Regions from separate parts of the Priestia sp. YIM B13551 genome, predicted to be linked through region 2. Evidence: predicted binding sites of a transcription regulator. Region 2 holds the regulator's gene; each other region holds the start of a gene.
What was found. Region 2 encodes Rex, which represses fermentation and respiration genes when NADH is low (regulators of the CRP and FNR family bind a similar motif). Its sites were predicted from a motif close to TTGTGAAATATTTCACAA; they were not measured.
Positions count from the first base shown of each region.

Region 1: a site for Rex is predicted at 1,849-1,866, ahead of ACFX4N_RS26130 (L-lactate dehydrogenase). Genes of this name have one in related genera too.
Region 3: a site for Rex is predicted at 5,067-5,084, ahead of ACFX4N_RS05105 (ubiquinol oxidase subunit II). Genes of this name have one in related genera too.

Region 1 covers NZ_JBHZOX010000008.1:86,197-92,877, reverse strand. Annotated here, with positions in the region: gene ACFX4N_RS26135 (lactate permease LctP family transporter) at 1-805, opposite strand, end outside; gene ACFX4N_RS26130 (L-lactate dehydrogenase) at 868-1,824, opposite strand; gene ACFX4N_RS26125 (cation diffusion facilitator family transporter) at 2,157-3,032, shown strand; gene ACFX4N_RS26120 (methyl-accepting chemotaxis protein) at 3,173-5,191, shown strand; gene ACFX4N_RS26115 (hypothetical protein) at 5,338-5,550, shown strand; gene ACFX4N_RS26110 (RluA family pseudouridine synthase) at 5,488-6,399, opposite strand; gene ACFX4N_RS26105 (YhcU family protein) at 6,555-6,681, shown strand, end outside.
Region 2 covers NZ_JBHZOX010000023.1:7,486-14,166, reverse strand. Annotated here, with positions in the region: gene ACFX4N_RS30510 (ABC-F family ATP-binding cassette domain-containing protein) at 1-473, opposite strand, end outside; gene ACFX4N_RS30505 (redox-sensing transcriptional repressor Rex) at 932-1,570, shown strand; gene tatA (twin-arginine translocase TatA/TatE family subunit) at 1,624-1,809, shown strand; gene tatC (twin-arginine translocase subunit TatC) at 1,825-2,580, shown strand; gene ACFX4N_RS30490 (YdiK family protein) at 2,607-2,834, opposite strand; gene ACFX4N_RS30485 (CPBP family intramembrane glutamic endopeptidase) at 2,831-3,559, opposite strand; gene groES (co-chaperone GroES) at 3,859-4,143, shown strand; gene groL (chaperonin GroEL) at 4,211-5,842, shown strand; gene ACFX4N_RS30470 (AAA family ATPase) at 6,001-6,681, shown strand, end outside.
Region 3 covers NZ_JBHZOX010000001.1:985,004-991,684, forward strand. Annotated here, with positions in the region: gene ACFX4N_RS05080 (SDR family oxidoreductase) at 1-84, opposite strand, end outside; gene ACFX4N_RS05085 (universal stress protein) at 431-925, opposite strand; gene cyoD (cytochrome o ubiquinol oxidase subunit IV) at 1,073-1,369, opposite strand; gene cyoC (cytochrome o ubiquinol oxidase subunit III) at 1,370-1,969, opposite strand; gene qoxB (cytochrome aa3 quinol oxidase subunit I) at 1,971-3,938, opposite strand; gene ACFX4N_RS05105 (ubiquinol oxidase subunit II) at 3,940-4,878, opposite strand; gene ACFX4N_RS05110 (hypothetical protein) at 5,282-5,407, opposite strand; gene xylE (D-xylose transporter XylE) at 5,613-6,681, opposite strand, start outside.

The sequences.
Region 1 (6,681 bases), on a different contig from region 2:
GTTTAATATAAAAAGCAAGAGCAAGCAAACTCACAATAGAAGATGTGATATTTGGAAGTTCAGGGCCGATGTATGTAACAGTTAAATACTGTGTCAGTGCATAGGAAACGGCTGTGATGCTCGTTGCTTTCCATACGTCTTTTAATCCTTTTATCCCATCCATAATAAAGACAAGTAAAAAAGGGATAAGAAAAGAAATAATCGGAAGCTGCGTGCCAAGAAAATGAGCAATTTCTTTTGGATCTATGCCAGATACTTGTCCTGCGACAATGACAGGAATCCCCATGGCGCCAAACGCTCCTGAAGCTGTATTAGCAATTAAACATAGCGCCGCTGCTTTTAACGGTTTGAACCCAAGTCCAACTAGAAGCGCTGCTGTAATGGCAATTGGAGCTCCAAATCCCGCTGCCCCTTCTAAAAAAGCATTAAAGGAAAAAGCAACAAGCAGCATTTGCAAGCGGGGGTCATCGGTTATTGAAATAATAGATTGTCTGATGGTAGTAAACTGTCCGCTTTTGACAGTTAGCTTATATAAGAACACCGCTCCGATAATAATATAGCTGATGGGCCAAAGTGCATACAGAAACCCATAGCCTGTGGCTCCTAAAACCATTGAGGCAGGCATATCATAAAAATAAATAGCAATAATCATAGAAAGAAGCACCGTAATACCGGCAGCAATGTGTCCTTTTAATTTCAAAAGAGTTAAAGCAATAAAGAAAAAGATAATGGGAATGAGTGCAATTAGTGCAGAAAGCCAAATATTATCTAAAGGATTATATACCTGAGTCCACGTCATATTCATACACCTCTACTACATATTTAAAACAAGGTAGCGGGGGAGTCCCCCGCAAAAATCTTTAGATGTTACACAAAAGCTCTGTCGCGAGTTTGCTTAAGAATGCTAGCAGAGTGCTCGAGCTGCTGCTGTTCGTGAGGAGTTAAATTCAATTCAATAATTTGACGCACGCCGTTTTTATTAATGATAGCTGGTACGCCGATATACACATCAGAAATACCGTATTGTCCTTCTAATAAAGCAGATACTGTTAAAATAGAATTTTCATCATCTAAAATAGCCTTGGTAATGCGTACAAGCCCCATTGCAATTCCGTAATAAGTCGCTCCTTTTCGATTAATAATATGGTAAGCCGCATCGCGGGTTTGTTCGAATAGATGCTGCATATCCGGTTCTTTTTCAATAGCGGCAGTATTGATAAAATGTTCGAGCTTCACACCGCCAATTTGCGCGTGGCTCCAAACAGGAAATTCCGTATCTCCATGTTCCCCCATAATATAAGCGTGGACGTTGCGAGAATCTACTTCGAAATAGTCGCTTAACAAGTAGCGGAAGCGAGCTGTGTCAAGAATCGTTCCTGAACCAATTACCCGTCCGTTTGGTAATCCTGATACTTTTTGTGTAACGTGTGCGAGAATATCAACTGGATTTGTTGCCACTAAAATGATGCCGTCAAATCCGCTGTTCATAATATCTTTTACAATGCATTCGAAAATTTTAACGTTTTTTTCAACTAGATCTAAGCGTGTTTCCCCTGGAGCTTGATTAGCGCCCGCTGTAATAACTGCTAAATCAGCGTCAGCACAGTCTTTATAATCTCCAGCCCAGATTTTCATCGGTGTGGCAAATGGCATTCCATGATTGATATCACGTGCTTCACCTTCTGCTTTTTCTTTGTTCATATCGATTAACACTAATTCATTGGCAATACCTTGATTCACCATTGAAAAAGCGTAGCTTGAGCCAACAAAACCAGTTCCGATAACGGCAACTTTTCGTGTTTTTGGTGTAAATTGTGTTTTCATTTGTATCATCCTTTGAATTTTATTTTGTGATGTTTTTCACAATGTTAGTGTAACAAGAATAAATAGCTTCAGCTGTGATAAAAATCACACCCTTTAAAAAATAGTAAACAATTTTACAGGGCGATTTAAAAAAATGTCCTTCTACATGAAGTGCCACATTTAGAAAGATCTTAAACGTTTAAAGTGTTGAGTAAAGGCAACTTGTTTTGCAGAAAGCTAAAGAGTTTAACATTCTCTATTTGTATGTTAGCAGCCAATAATGTTTCTATAGACCCACACGAAATCCATTTGTTACACTAAGTTTGCTTATTTTGAATAAAGGAGTGGAAAGGATGGAGAACTACTATGAGCAAGCCCAAAAAGGTGCTTGGGTTAGTATCTTATCATATATCTTTTTATCAGCATGTAAACTTATCATTGCGGGTGTCACCGCTTCCTCTGCATTAAAAGCCGACGGTCTTAATAATGTTACAGATATTATTGCATCAATTGCCGTCTTAGTCGGCTTAAAAATCTCTAAAAAACCTCGCGATAATGATCATCCCTATGGACATTCCAGAGCGGAACATATCTCTTCACTTATTGCTTCTTTTATCATGATGGTCATCGGACTAGAAGTATTGGTCGATGCGGGTCAGTCATTATTTATGGACAAATCTGAAGCGCCTAATTTACTGGCTGCTTGGGTAGGTCTTGGAGCGGCTGCTGTTATGGGTGGTGTCTACCGATATAATATTAAGCTTGCTAAAAAACTTGATAGCCAGTCTTTATATGCGGTTGCTAAAGATAATTTGTCTGATGCACTTGTGAGTATAGGGGCTGTTGTGGGAATTTTCGGCTCACAATTCGGCCTGCCCTGGCTGGACGTGGTAGCTGCTTTTGCTCTGGGAATTATTATTTGTAAAACAGCCATCGAGATTTTTAAAGAAGCGGCTCATTCCTTAACGGACGGATTCGACGAAGAGAAGTTAGGGCACTACAAAGAAAGCATCGAGCTTGTAGAAGGTGTAAAAGAAGTAGAAGATGTGAAAGCGCGCAAGCTTGGTAATCAAGTCGTGATTGATGTAACTGTTAAAGTAGATCCCCATTTAAATGTTATCAAAAGCCATGAAATTGCTGATCAAATTGAACATATGATGAACGATAAGCATCAAATTAAAGATACGCTTGTTCATATTGAACCTGATGCATACGAAAAGCAAAAATAAGACCAGCACGTTCTTTCGTTATGAAAGGATGCGCTGGTTTTATTTTGCGGGAATTTGAAATAAATCACAAAAACTTCTTCAAAAATGAAAATGAAAAGCCGTTATTAGTAATATAAAGATTTTTGTAGAAGGGTGAGGGAATGAAGAGGTTAAGTGCAAAGCTCGTAGTATTTTTTAGTATTTTTATAGCTATTTTATTATTAGTTGTTTCAGGGGCTGTTTATCAATTTACCAAAACGCAAATAGAAAAAGATGTAGAAGTTCAGTCTCAAAGTCAAGTGAAAGAGTTAAAAGAAACGATTCATACATACTTAGACATGTATAGTCGTTCTTTGCTGACGTATAGTGAAAACGATGTAATTGTTAATTTTGTTAAGCAGGAAGGAGATCAAACAAACCAAGAGAAAAATCCGTATTTTACATGGAACACAGTTCAAAAAGAGTTTACACAGTTTAAAGAAAAGTATCCAAACCTAGTACTTGAATACATAGGCACTAAAAATAAAGGAATGTATTCTGTTCCTAAACAAGAGTTTGGTTCAAACTATGATCCGACTTCAAGGGTATGGTACAAACAAGCGGTAGAATCACCTGATGAGGTTATTTATACGGATCCATATGAAGATGCAGCAACAAAAAAGACGGTCGTGACAATTGCAAAGGCTATTTTAGATCCAGATACTAAAAATGTGCTGGGCGTTATAGCTACTGATTTAGACTTAGATGCATTAAAAAACATTGTAGGTAAAGCAGAAGTAAATCACGGTGGGTATGCATTTTTATTTGATCAAAATGGCACAGCGCTCGTTCATCCAACAGAAGCTGGGAAAAATTTAATGAATCAGCCATTTATGAAAAAAATGTACGAAGCAGACCGGAATAGAGATTTCATGAAGTATACCTTTCAAGGTGAAGAGAGAGTGATGGCATATGATACTCTCGAAGGGACGAATTGGAAGATAGGAAATGCCTTTATTTATAATGAAATGCTCTCAAGCGCTCATCATTTACTGACTGTTATTGTCTGGATTGCGTTAATTGGCATCTTATTATCAGTGGTGTTAACCATCTTTTTTTCAAGAATCATTACTAATCCGATTCGCCGCTTGAAAAATGAAGTAGCCAAAGTAACAGCTGGCGATTTAACGGTTCAGGTGAAGACGAAGTCAAAAGATGAAATTGGTGAGCTTACTCATTTATTTAATGATATGGTAGCCAAAATGAAAACATTGATCGGCACGGTTCAGACGTCTGTTGAGACAGTGAAAACGTCTGTTGAAGACTTGAGCGCCGTATCTGAAGAAGCAACTGCATCCAGTGAGGAAATCGGCCGGGCTATCCATGAGATTGCGAGCGGTGCCACGCAGCAAGCTTCTGATGCTGACTCTACTAATCATAAAACGATGAGTTTATCTTCGCAAATTGAAGAAGTCATTGAACAAAACGCACAGATTAATAAAATGACGATTGAAGCTGTAAGCATCAATGAAAAAGGTTTAAAACAGATGCAGCTCCTTCGCAACCAAACCACTGAATCGTCTCAAACGATTCACGCTGTTCAAGCTGTAATGGAAGAATTAACAAATAAGATGAAAAAAATTGAATCTATTATTTTCACGATTAATAGTATTTCAGATCAGACAAATTTACTTGCATTAAATGCTAGTATTGAAGCAGCTCGTGCAGGAGAACATGGCAAAGGATTTGCGGTAGTAGCTGAAGAAGTGCGAAAACTTGCTGAACAGTCCTCTCAGGCCACTGAACAAGTTCGCCATACGATTGGAGCGATTCAAGGGGAAGTCGCTGCTGCGCGTGAAGAATGCAACCGTACAGAAGAGCTTTCAAAGTCTCAAGACTTTGTGGTAGGAGATACAGAACGAGCTTTTCATGAAATTGCAACTACGATTGAACAAGTGGCAGCGGCTGTCGAACATGTGACAAGCAGCATGGACAGTATCGATGAGCATAAGGAAGACGTGGTAGCGGCAATTCAAAGCATAGCAGCTATTGCACAGCAATCAGCAGCGGGAACTGAAGAAATTACCGCTTCTACAGAAGAACAAATTAGAGCTATTTCTACTGTTTCTCAATCAGCTGAACATCTGCAAGAGATTAGTGAAGAATTAGCTAACTTGATTCGTCAGTTTAAAATTCAATAGAAAAAAAAGAGGCTAGGACAAAAGTATTTTAGTTAAAGGAAAATCCGAACGGTGAATTGAGATTCTTGATAAAGAATCCAACTTGTTCGGATTTTTTTTATTGATATGGTGAACGCAGGTTTCATGTATGTTGCTGCTTCTAGCTGGTGATTGGAGGGCAAGACGAAGACTCCGGCCGCCTGCGGAAAGCGAAGTCTTGCACGGAAATCAGCAGCGGTGTCTCAAGCGATCCATATGAGCATATTTCTCCTATTTGTTTGCCTTTAGCTGGTTGTGTCTTAATCTCTCTTTTATGTTTAATAGGAAAACAACTTGCTGTAAGGCAAAAAGACTTGCTGAGTTGGAGGTGCAACAGCTGACACACGCTGATGTGTAAACGGGTGTATAAAAGAAAGCTTAATGGCATGTAAAGCTTGCTGCTGCTCTTTTAATCTCTTTCCTCCATAAAGCGTATCGCCAAGTAATGGATAGCCGATGTGACTCATATGAACACGAATTTGGTGAGTGCGTCCGGTTTCGAGCGAAAGTTCAATAAGCGTTTCGTTTTTTGCCGTATTGCGTTTTAACACCCGATAACGTGTTTTGGCAGCTTGTCCCGTTCTAGATACTCTTCTTCTTGTAGCGTGATGACGATCGCGTCCAATGGGTTCATTGATGATGCCGTCCTCTTTTTTTATGATTCCTTGGACGAGGGCAATATAAGTCCGATTAATTTTACGTTCAGCCAGCAGCTGATCAAACACAGAGCTTGCTACAAAATGCTTCGTGAATAAGATAGCACCTGATGTATCGCTGTCCAAACGGTGAACGTGTCTAGGCTTTGTTTTGAGGCCTATTTTTTGAAAATAAGCAGCTACAGCATTCAAAAGAGTTTTTTGGTCTTGCTCTGATGAAGGATGAGTATCTAGGTTTATTGGTTTGTTTACGATTAGTACGTGCTCATCTTCAAACAAAATCTCTATATCAACATTGTAAGGTGTTATTTCATTAGGCTCTGCTTCAAAAAAAGGGAGTGACATTTTATCATGTTCCTTAAGCGTGTTTCTCCATGGTAAAGGCTCACCGTTTATAAGGACATTTTTATTCATCCGAAACTGATGCAACGTTTTTTTAGGAATACGCCATTTCGTTTTTAAATAATCTTCAATTGTTTGCCCTGCATCATTTTTTGCGATTTTATCTTCTAGCCATTGGCCGTGTATACTCATATTTAATCCCTTCCTTACATACTAGTAAATATCCTTTAATCTTTTAAAAGAACTTGTAAATAATTAGGAGGAAATAACTACCTGAAGTTCTCGTTTTATGTTTGTGTTATGCTAAATAAAGAGACATAAGTTAAGAGAAAAAAGGGGGGGTAACCATGAAAATTGCCCAAGCAGCTCCGCCAGAAATGGAGAATTACATAGAAGAGTTGACTGAACAGCTTCGCTATGACTTGTTACCTCGGTATGTATCTGTAGATAAGCTTAATCCTGATGAATTATTAA
Region 2 (6,681 bases):
AAGTTTGAAAAACGGAAACCGTGAAGAATAGATCGTGTATCCGCTTCATATTGATAGCCGCCTAAATCTTTGAACGTTACTTGAAGTTGATCGTACTCTTTGGTTAGTTTTTCGTATTGAACTGAATCATTAAAAATGTCTGGATCGCCCATCTTCGTTTCAAGCGTACGTAATTCTTTTTCCATCTTCTTTAACGGAGCAAAGACAGTCATCATTTCTTCCCATATGGAGAGTGTTGACTCAAGAACTGTATCTTGTCCCATATAATCAATGGAAACACCTTTAGGTTTAATAATTTCTCCGTTGTCATAAGAAAGCTGCTCAGCAATAATTTTTAATAAAGTTGATTTACCAGCACCGTTTCGTCCCACTAGGGCAATGCGGTCTTTTGATTGTACTTCTAACTTTATATTCGATAAAATGGGTTCTGCCCCATAGTATTTTGTAATACCGTTCAATTGTAGAATAATCATTTTTTCACCTCTAGTAGTATATCCATAGTGTATTTTAACATATTTTCAACTACAAGTTCTTCCTACAAGCGTTTGTAATTTGTACAGGGACAAGGACAAATGATGAAGCGAATGTTTTGATTCATGAAATAAAATGATTTTACGTGCACATTTTATACAGGATACTATGTTAAAATAAGAGATAAGTGCATCTCTGAACTTATATATGATGGATGTAGAAAATCCATCATGACTAACAAACGAATCCTTTGAAGGGCTAATTGCTTCGTTCTAGCTAACGACTTTAAGTAGTGCTGGATAGACAAAAGCCGTCGGGGTGTGAAGCGGAGTATATATAAAACAAGAGAAAAGAGAGAGAATTGGAAGCGCTACCTCAAAGCGGTTGATGCTTTGTGAAAGGTAATGCAATATGACTTGAAAATGTTAGTAATGACATACATGAACTGAGGGGGTACAACGTGAACACTGAACAATTAAAAATACCACAAGCAACGGCTAAACGATTGCCGCTTTATTATCGTTTTTTAAAAAACTTGCATGCTTCTGGTAAACAGCGTGTTTCGTCAGCAGAGTTAAGTGAGGCAGTGAAAGTTGATTCTGCTACTATTCGTCGGGACTTTTCTTACTTTGGAGCATTAGGGAAAAAGGGATACGGCTACAATGTGAATTATTTACTTACATTTTTCCGTAAAACGTTAGACCAAGATGAAGTAACGAAAGTAGCACTGATTGGCGTGGGGAATCTGGGAACGGCCTTTTTAAATTATAATTTTATTAAAAATAATAACACCAAAATTGAGTGCGCTTTTGATGTGATAGAAGATAAAGTCGGTACAAAAGTAGGTGACGTGCCGGTTTATCACCTTGACCAATTGGAAGATTATATGAGTGATGATATCTCAGTGGCGATTTTAACCGTTCCTGCCACTGTTGCTCAGCAAATTACCGATCGTTTAGTGAACTGCGGAATTAAAGGGATTCTAAACTTCACTCCTGCACGCTTAAACGTACCGGATGAGATTCGACTACATCATATTGATCTTGCTGTAGAATTACAGTCGCTTGTCTATTTTTTGAAAAATTATCCTGTTGAATAAGGTGGACTGTGTTACGATTTCCTTAAGTCTAAATTAATAAGGAGAGTGGGAATATGGGGATTGGAGCAGGCAGTTGGATTATTATTGCGATTGTAGCACTGCTTATTTTTGGACCGAAACGGTTACCGGAGCTAGGAAGGTCAGTCGGGCAAACGCTTAGAGAGTTTAAGCATGCCGCTAGCGGTGCATCAGAAGATCGTGAAAAAGATAAACAGCGTCAAGTAGATGACAAAGAGTAAAAGGGTGATCATAGTATGACTGAACAAGAAATGTCAATATATGATCATATAGGAGAGCTGCGAAAACGCATTTTAATTGTTTTATTTTTCTTTGTCATTGCCACAATTGGCGGCTTTTTTATAGCGGATAAGGTTATTGTCTATTTACAGCATGCTGATGAGGCAAAAAATTTAACGATGAATGCATTTAGGCTAACAGATCCAGTTAAGATTTATATGCAGTTTGCTGTTATTATCGGCTGTGTACTTGCAGCTCCTGTTGCACTGTATCAACTTTGGGCATTTATTAGTCCTGGTTTATATGAAAAAGAGCGTAAGGTAACGCTTGGATATATTCCTGTTTCCATTTTTCTCTTTATCGGCGGTGTCTCTTTTTCTTATTTTGTGTTGTTTCCATTTGTCGTCGATTTTATGACGCGCGTTTCTGATGAGCTGAATGTAAACCAAGTGATTGGCATTAATGAATACTTTTCTTTTTTAATGCAGCTCACACTGCCTTTTGGCCTGTTGTTTCAGCTTCCTGTCGTCGTCATGTTTTTGACGCGATTAGGAATTATAACGCCTATGTTTTTATCTCAAATTCGAAAGTATGCCTATTTCGTACTGCTAGTTATTGCCGCACTTATTACACCGCCGGAATTGCTCTCGCACATGATGGTGACAGTGCCGCTCTTAATTTTGTATGAAATCAGCATCATTATTTCCCGCATTTCGTATCGCAAAGTGTTAAAGGCAAGGGCAGAGCAAGAAAGAGAAGATGTTAGTATGTAAAAAAACCACTGAAACAGTGGTTTTTTTTATTTAGATGAATCATCTTGATTTTTATATTGCTGCTGCAACTTTTTAATTTTATAGTGCAAGATAAAAATGCGAACCGCAAATCTGAAATCGAATGCGGCTACGAGTGCAAATAAGATCGTAGGGAAGTTCCACACGGTTTCCTGAGCATTTTGAATGGCCAGGTAGGTGAATAAAATCCCCATAATAATATAAATAAACCCTCGTGTTAAAGGGATATTCTTCATAAAAACATGCCTCCAAAAATAAACTGCATTTGTTCTGCTTGCTTTTGCATTTCTATAATTTTATCTGCAAAAATAGTTTGAGATAAAATAACGATTGTATTCATCAACACGTGAGCAATAATGGGTACAATAATTAGTTTTGTTCTTGCATAAAGGAATGCAAATACAAATCCCATGGCTGTATACACGAGCAAATGTTTAAAATCCCAGTGTACGGCAGCGAAAATAAGGGAACTAATAAATGCAGAGATAAAAAAATTATATCGTTTGTGAAGAGAGCCGAAAATAATCTTTCGAAAAATAATCTCTTCTAGAATTGGTCCAATAACAGACGTAACGACAATGAGGAACGGCGTTGCTTTAACAAGATTAACAATATTTTGTGTGTTTTCAGATACTTGGGTAATGCCAAGAGCGTGCTCAATCATACCTGCTACAGCTTGACCAGCCATAGCCAAGAACACCCCAAGGACTGACCAGACAACAGTTACCGTTGTTCCCGCATGTTCTATACGCATGGACATGTCACGGCGCAGCAGCAGTAAGACAATAAGTAAACCAAGGATAAAGCTAATGATGGTCCAATAAGTCAAAAGCATGACATTCGCTGTTCGAACTGGATATTGATCAAACATTCCTGTTAATTTTAACAGCGGTATACCAACAACTCCTGAAAACTGCATAAGGATGTAGGTGAGGATAACATACCAATAACGTTTTTCCAATCTTCTATACTCCTTTAAAAGGTTTTTATGTATATATGTCGAAGAAGTACTGTGAAGTTAGTAATTTCTTCTTGCTCGTATTGTAACATACATATTATTGAACAGAGAAAAGAATGCTTTATTTCTCAAAATCGTCGAAATCTAAGACTATTATATGTAGTTGTCGTAAATTTTAAATTTTTTTTGTTTAATACTTGCAAAAAAAACCCACTTTGTTTTAATATAATAATTGTGTTAGCACTCGTTGAGGTTGAGTGCTAATAAAAATGCAAACATATTATTTGAGGAGGTTGTTTCACTTGTTAAAGCCATTAGGTGATCGCGTAGTGATTGAACTTGTAAAATCTGAGGAAAAAACAGCAAGCGGTATCGTGTTACCGGACAGTGCAAAAGAAAAACCACAAGAGGGTAAAATTGTGGCTGTTGGTACAGGCCGAGTATTAGAAAGCGGTGAGCGTGTAGCTTTAGAAGTAGCTGCAGGCGATCGTATCATCTTCTCAAAATATGCAGGTACTGAAGTGAAATATGAAGGTACTGAATACTTAATTTTACGCGAAAGCGATATTTTAGCTGTAATCGGCTAATTTTAACCACAAACTTATCATACGTAAAAAATAGATTATTAAGAACATCTTGAGGAGGTCAAAGAACATGGCAAAAGACATTAAATTTAGCGAAGAAGCACGTCGCGCAATGCTACGTGGTGTAGATACATTAGCAAATGCGGTAAAAGTAACGCTTGGACCAAAAGGTCGTAACGTTGTATTAGAAAAGAAATTCGGTTCACCGCTTATTACAAATGACGGTGTAACAATTGCAAAAGAAATCGAATTAGAAGACGCATTTGAAAATATGGGTGCTAAATTAGTAGCTGAAGTTGCTAGCAAAACAAACGACGTTGCTGGTGACGGTACAACTACTGCAACAGTTTTAGCGCAAGCAATGATCAGAGAAGGCCTTAAAAACGTAACGGCTGGTGCTAACCCAATGGGTATCCGTAAAGGTATGGAAAAAGCAGTAGCTGTAGCGGTTGAAGAACTAAAAGCAATCTCTAAACCAATTCAAGGTAAAGATTCAATTGCTCAAGTAGCGGCTATCTCAGCGGCTGACGAAGAAGTAGGTCAACTAATCGCTGAAGCAATGGAGCGCGTTGGTAACGACGGCGTTATCACACTTGAAGAGTCAAAAGGTTTCACAACTGAATTAGAAGTGGTAGAAGGTATGCAGTTTGACCGTGGATATGCATCTCCTTACATGGTAACTGATTCAGATAAAATGGAAGCTGTATTAAATGACCCGTACATCTTAATTACAGACAAAAAAATTGGTAACATTCAAGAAATCTTACCGGTATTAGAGCAAGTTGTTCAACAAGGCAAGCCTCTATTAATCATCGCTGAAGACGTAGAAGGCGAAGCTTTAGCAACATTAGTTGTGAACAAACTTCGCGGTACATTTACAGCTGTAGCTGTTAAAGCTCCTGGTTTCGGTGATCGTCGTAAAGCAATGCTACAAGACGTTGCGATCTTAACAGGCGGAGAAGTAATCACTGAAGAGCTTGGTCTTGACCTGAAAACAGCAAGCATCGACCAATTAGGTCGCGCTTCTAAAATTGTTGTAACAAAAGAAAATACAACAGTTGTAAACGGTGCAGGAAACGCAGAAGATATCCTAGCACGCGTAAACCAAATCAAAGCTCAGCTTGAAGAAACAACTTCAGAGTTTGACCGCGAAAAATTACAAGAGCGCTTAGCAAAACTTGCTGGTGGCGTAGCTGTAATTAAAGTTGGTGCGGCAACTGAAACTGAGTTAAAAGAACGTAAATTACGTATTGAAGATGCATTAAACTCTACGCGCGCTGCGGTTGAAGAAGGTATCGTAGCTGGTGGTGGTACTGCATTAGTAAATATCTATAATAAAGTAGCAAGCATCGAAGCTGACGGTGACACTGCTACAGGTATCAACATCGTATTACGTGCGATTGAAGAGCCTGTACGTCAAATCGCTCACAACGCTGGTTTAGAAGGATCCGTAATCGTTGAGCGTCTAAAAGGCGAAGCAGTTGGAACTGGATTTAACGCTGCAACTGGCGAGTGGGTAAATATGCTAGACACTGGTATCGTTGACCCAACAAAAGTAACGCGTTCAGCTCTTCAAAATGCTTCTTCTGTAGCAGCTATGTTCTTAACAACTGAAGCAGTTGTTGCTGACAAGCCAGAAGAAAACGCAGCTCCTGCAATGCCTGACATGGGCGGCATGGGTGGAATGGGCGGCATGATGTAATCACTGCCCTCTCTGAAAAAGCGATCAAGTACTCACTTGGTCGCTTTTTTGCGTGCATTAATATTTTCAGATTTTTTTAAAATTTGTTAAGATAGTACTATGTTTAGTGAAAAACATACTAAACTCAAGGCTTAACTGAGTTTTAAGGGGGAGCTTCGTTGATTCAGCTCGATCATATTAATAGTAAATTAAATCAAGTATTAGAAAACATCGATCAAATTGTAATTGGAAAGCGTCATGTATCTACGTTGAGTTTAGTTGCTTTGCTTGCAAAGGGGCATATTTTGCTTGAAGATGTGCCGGGTGTGGGGAAAACGATGCTCGTGAAGGCACTGGCCAAATCGATTGATGCCGAGTTTAAACGAATTCAATTCACGCCTGATTTGCTGCCGTCCGATGTAACAGGTGTTTCTATCTACAGTCCGAAAGACATGGAATTTCATTTTCGTCCAGGTCCTATCATGAGCCACATTGTACTAGCTGATGAGATTAACAGGACTTCTCCTAAAACCCAATCGGCGCTTTTAGAAGCAATGGCTGAGCATCATGTAACAACCGATGGTATCACCCGGGAAATTCCAGCACCTTTTTTTGTGATGGCTACTCAAAATCCTGTTGATTTTGATGGGACCTATCATTTGCCGGAAGCGCAGCTGGATCGTTTTTTATTCAAATTAAGCATGGGGTATCCTACGCAAGAAGAGGAGCTTCAAATTTTAAATGGCGTATCCACCCAGATCAATCTTGAAGATGTCAAACCCGTCATGAGCATTCCAGAATTAGTACAGGCTCAAAAAGCTGTAAGCAGTATTTATGTAGACGATGCGATCAAGCACTAT
Region 3 (6,681 bases), on a different contig from region 2:
TTTCTGTACACCGGGCGGTTCTTGATACTGTTTTGGATAGTCTTCATGGAAATATTGAGTTAATGGATTATTTAGTTTTGACATATTCGTCACTCCTTTATAAATCAACCTTAACCAACTAAGGAAAAGTTTTCTATATACTTGTTCTTCCCGTCCTCTTCTTTAGTAAACATGTTTGATGTGCTCTATTATCCTCACTTTTCTTTCATTACCCTTCCCCTTCAATCAACAGCTAAAAACAGCTGCATACATGAAACCTACGTTCACCATCACAATAAAAAAATCCCAACGAGTCGAATTCTCTATTAAGAATTCGATTCCTCGTTCGGATCTTCTTTCAACTAAAATACATTTATCCCCCCTCTTTAAATAAATGGTGAGAGCTTTGTATTTTGCTGTGAACAATAAGCTTTCTTTCTCTTCTGTCCTGCTACTCTGTTAGTTCCACTTGTAAAGGCTTTGATTCTTCTTCAGCTTCTTTAGGAGTGCGAACGATTAACACATCACATTTGGCATAGCGTAAAATATGTTGAGATACGCTTCCGATTAAAATGCGCTCTACGGCGTTTAACCCCGTCGCACCGCATACAATTAAATCAACGTGCTTATCGGGAGCAATTTTTTTAGATATTTTTGTTTTAGGGGAGCCGTGTTCAATTAATGTCTCGACTTTCGTTACTCCAGCTTTGATGGCTAGGTTGCTATAGTTGGTCAAAAGTTCTTCAGCAAATTTCTCTGCATCTTGAAAGCGTGTATCCGTATAGAATGCATAAGGTGATGGACTTAACGCCTGTATGTCGATAACGTGACAAACTATCAAATGAGCGTTATTTTTTTTCGCACTGTTAACTGCTTTTTTGAATGCCCACTCTGCTTCTACAGAACCGTCTACTGCTACGAGGATGTTACGATAAGCCATATTCATCATAATCTCTCCTTTGTCTTTCGTTTATAAAGAACTTTCCTTGCTACACTTTTATTTTACTTCTTACGCAAACGAAAGTATGTGATTTTTATCACAAGGTAGAGAAATTAATAAAAATGGAGCCGTGTGTAGTGCACGGCTCCATTTTTATTGAACTTGAGAGTTAAAAGTCATTATCCAAATCGACCCTGCTACAATCGTAATAACAAAAACGATTCCAAGTATTAAAGCCATCACATTATAACGGGGCTTCTCTCCGTCTTTAATATGCATGAAGAAAAACAGTTGAATGAAAAATTGAAGCACGGCCATTCCTAGAATACTAGCTAGTAATATATTTTTAGCAAATACATGGTTTAATACGAGCATCAGAGGAATAACGGTTAAAATAATCGAGAAAATAAATCCTATTGTATAAGCTTTTAACGACCCATGGTTCTCCATCTACATCACCCCCATTAAATACACAACCGTGTAAAGGAAGATCCAGACAGCATCAAGAAAATGCCAGTATAAGCTGATAATCGTCACTTTTCGCTTTGTTACAGAGGTAATTCCGTATCGTTTTAATTGGATTGTAATTGAAATCATCCAAATGATGCCGACAGAAACGTGCAGCCCGTGCGTACTAACTAGCGTATAGAAAGCTGTAAAAAATGCGCTGGTGGAAATGGTTGCTCCTTCATGAACCATTGTTTGAAATTCATGAATTTCAAGGCCAACAAAGCACATACCTAAAAGCAGAGTTACGATTAGCCAGCCAATTAAAGGCTTTATTTTTCCCTTGTGCATGCTCAGCACAGCTAATCCGCTCGTAAAGCTGCTCGTTAATAAGATAAACGTTTCAGAAACAAATCCTGGAACTTCAAAAAATTCCTTTCCTGTAAGGCCACTCGCAGTATGATTAACAAGAACGGCATAGGTCGCAAATAATGCTCCAAATAAGATGCAGTCCGTTACGAGGAAAAGCCAAAAACCCATAACTGTGATTCCTTCATCATGTTCGTCATGATGTTCTTCGTGGTGCGCTGTCGCATAAGCCATGTCAGCCAACCCTCCCTACTGAATCTTCTGTATGCCGAATTTCGTCCACCGGAATATAATAGTCCGAGTTGTATTGAAAAGAACGAGCTAGTAAACAAGCTCCGACTCCTGTCAAACCTAATATCGCCATCCACACCCAGTGGAACGTTAAGCCAAAACCAGCAATGAACCAGAAAACCGCCATGATAAATGGAATACCTGAATTCTTAGGCATATGAATCGCAGAAAAAGCAGCTGTTTCCTTCGCTTTTTTCTTTTTTCTTTCTTCTTTTATTGCCCACCACGCATCTTGCCCCGTTACTGTTGGAATCACTGCAAAATTGTAGTGCGGCGGCGGTGAAGGAATGGACCATTCTAATGTACGTCCATTCCAAGGATCCCCTGTTACATCTCGTTCTCCGTACTTAATGCCATGAAGAATCTGCCATGCTTGAAAGATAAACCCTATGCCCATAAAGAAAGCTCCGACTGTAGAGATAACGTTCAGCGGTCCCCATCCCATGTCAAAGTCGTACGTATAAATACGGCGCGTCATTCCCATAAACCCTAATGCGTATTGAGGCATGAAGCATACATAAAAACCAATATTCCACGTCCAAAACGCCCATTTACCAAGACGGTCATTTAGATTAAAGCCAAACATTTTTGGCCACCAATAGTACAAACCTGCAAAAAAGCCGAATACAACGCCTCCAATTAACACTTGGTGAAAGTGTGCAACTAAAAAGTAGCTATTATGATACTGATAGTCTGCGGGAGCTGCTGAAAGCATAACACCCGTTGCTCCTCCCACAACAAAGCACGGGATAAAAGCAATTGTCCATAGCATTGGCTGCGTCATTTGAATACGGCCGCGGAACATCGTAAATAACCAGTTGAACACTTTAACACCCGTTGGAATTCCGATAGCCATCGTCGTAATAGCAAAAAACACATTCACATTAGCACCTGCACCCATCGTAAAGAAATGATGCACCCATGTGAAATACGATAGAATGCTAATAATCATCATTGAAAAAACCATAGACTTATAGCCAAATATCTTCTTTTGAGAAAACGTGGCAACGATTTCAGAAAAAATACCGAATGCAGGAAGTACAACAATATACACTTCAGGATGTCCCCACATCCAAATTAAGTTAATGTACATCATCGGATTTCCTCCGCCGGTCATAGTAAATAAGTGTCCGTCAAAGAAGCGGTCAATAAACAATAAAGCAAGCGTTACGGTTAATACAGGAAACGCAAAAATGATAATAATACAGCTTGCTAGAACGGACCACGTGAATAACGGCATATGCATAAGTTTCATGCCCGGCGCACGCATTTTTAAAATAGTCATAATAAAATTAATTCCGGAAGCCAAGCTGCCAATACCTGATATTTGAATACCCCAAATATAAAAATCTTGACCTGGTCCAGGACTGAACTGCATGCCAGAAAGCGGCGGATAACTCAACCATCCTGCATCTGGCGAGCCGCCGATTACGAACGACAAATTGAAAAGCATGGCGCCAAAGAAAAATAGCCAAAAGCTTACCGCGTTTAAAAAAGGATAGGCGACATCTCTTGCTCCAATTTGAAGCGGTACAACAATGTTAAAGAACGCAAACATAAGCGGCATTGCCATAAATAGAATCATAATGGTTCCGTGCGTAGTGAAAATTTCGTTGTAATGATTAGAATCTAGAAAATGCCACTGAGGGAATGCTAGTTGAATACGCATTAATAGTGCATCTATTCCGCCTCGAAACAGCATTAATAATGAAGAAAGCATATACATAATTCCAATTTTTTTATGATCCATCGTTGTGAGCCATTCACGCCATAGCCACTTCCATTTTTTAAGATACGTAAGAACAAAAATAATACCGGCTAGTGTTAACAAAATGGCGACATCTGCTCCATAAATCATCGGCTCCCCTGTCACAAAAAAACGAGATGAAAAATCTTTTAATTTGTCTAACAACTTATTTTCCTCCTTCCTGGTGCTCGTGCTGTGTATGTGTTTGTTCATCAGAAGCCACATTCATGGTCTTCATGTCTTCGTTTTTCATATGGTGATGCTGACTATAATATTGACCGCCGTTTTTAATGACAATTTCTTGGAATAAACCTTTAGGAATAGTAGAATACGATTTTTCCAAGGAAAGACCTTGTTTGGCAAGACTGTTATAATCAGCTTTTGTTAAAGCTGGTGCGGTTTCTTTCACTTGTTTTACCCACTGATTAAATTCTTTTGTCGATGTAGATTTAACTTTAAAATTCATATGAGCAAATCCTTTACCCGTAAAATTAGCGCCTGAACCAAAATATTCTCCCTTGTGATCAGCTTGCAGCCACAGTCCCATTGCCATTCCCGGCATGGTATATAATTGTCCTCCCAGCTCCGGTACCCAAAAAGAATTCATAGGTGCATCTGACGTTAGCACGAATTGAACGGGCACATCTTTTGGAATTTCAACATAGTTGACTGTCGCAATATCTTGATCCGGATATTGAAATAACCATTTCCAATCAAGAGACGTTACTTCAATCGTTAGTGGCTTTACATCTTTTTCCGGCGGATCCACTAAGTCATACGTTGTTCTGGCCGTAGCAAAACCTAAAATGCCAATAATAATAATAGGGATGACCCACCAAATAAATTCCAGACGCTTACTATCGTCCCAGTCTGGTCGATACGGAGCCTTGTTTCCAGGCTTATCACGGTAGCGTAAAACGATATATACAAGCAGGCCTAACACAGGAATAACAACAATTGCGCATAAAATTATGGAAAAAATAATTAACTGGTATTCTTTTTGGGCCACCGCCCCCTGCGGATTTAAAATCAAATAACGACTATCACAGCCTGCTAAAAAAATTGTGATGAATACGGAGAGAATCATTAACTTGCTAATATGCATTGATTTTTGCTTTCTCACCTAAGCTCAGGCTCCCTTCCTCTAAATCTCTGTACATAATAATGGTATATAAACGTTCATATTAGAGATGCATCTCAACAGATCAAAAGGCTAAAAACCTCCTAACATATTGAAGTTTGTCATGACATATTGCTTACTCCTAAAAAATTATCATGTTGTGTTGTTAAAGGGTGTGATATTTATCACACTTAAATCGGTTTTTATCTATTTTAAATACCTTTACCATAATTTCGTCACATATTTGGGTAAATGTAGGGGATAAAAGGTGCCTTGTGACTAGCCTAATAAAAGAAAAAACTCTTCCAGTTTTTATTAACTGAAAGAGTTTTTTATAAGTACTAGATGAAGTATTGAGCTTTAACACTTACTGATTTGCTTGTTTGACCTACTGAAACATCCAATCAATCATTTTCTGATTTTGATACGCGGGAACCCATGAAGCATGATCATACTTTAATTCTTTAGGATATTCCGTATATAGCGGATGCCCCCAGATTTTTTGTAAATTCATTGCACCGTTATTTATATTTACGATGAAACACTCCTCATAAAGAAAACTATATTTCTATTTTCAAAGAGACTTATCACTATAGCAATATCTTTTAAAAAAGCTATCCACTTTCTTCATAAAGATTACATATTAAAAACACCTAAGGATAGTTTAGGTGTTTTTGAAAGTTTTATATTCATCTTTCCTCTAATTAAAAGCTCAATGGTTATATGGCCTTCTTACTCTTTGAAGCCCCTTGTTTTTTTCTCCACATATTTTCCATTTGTTCAAGAGTTCTACCCTTTGTTTCAGGAATAAATTTCCAGACAAATAAAGCAGAAAGTACACTCATTAAACCGTAAAAACCATATGTTAATCCTCCGCTATATTCCATCATCACGGGATATGTAGAGGAAATAAAATAGTTAGCCGCCCACTGAGCAGCTACGGCAATAGCTACAGCACGACCTCTAATTTTATTAGGGAAAATCTCTGAAATGAGCACCCAACAAATTGGTCCCCATGACATCATAAAGGAAGCTGTATAAATAATGATAAATACAAGCGTCCCTATACCAATGATGTTTGAAAAAGCCATGCTTGCGACACCGAACATTCCAATGGCCATTCCGATAGACCCTGTTATTAATAAAGGTTTTCTTCCCAAACGATCAACCGTCAAAATTGCAATTACTGTAAAAATAACGTTTACTAATCCCATAATAATCGTTTGCAGCATAGAAGAATCTTTAGCTGCTCCCATGCTTTCAAAAATACGTGGAGCATAATATAGAGCTACATTTATTCCTACAAACTGTTGAAATACAGAAAGCAGTATCCCTACAACGATAACTAATTTTCCATATGCCAATAATTTTTCAGACGAAACATTGGTAGTGATTGTCTGTTTAATATCATCTAAAATCGATTTCGCTTCTGAAGGCCCATTAATTTTAGTTAGTATAGCTAAAGCTTTTTGATCTTGATTCTGTATAGCTAAGTAGCGAGGCGTTTCAGGAACTAAAAACAAGAGTGCTGCAAAGAGTAAAGCTGGAATAGCTCCTGAAGCAAACATGTATCTCCATCCTACATCATTAATCCATTCTAAGGTTTCCCCATTTGCAATACCCCAATTCACGAAGTAAACGACTAACATTCCAAAAATAATCATAAATTGATTGAACGATACCAATCTGCCGCGAATATCTGCCGGTGCAATTTCTCCTATATAGATGGGACAAATGGCTGATGCTAAGCCAACGCCAATCCCACCTATAATGCGGTAGAAGTTAAAA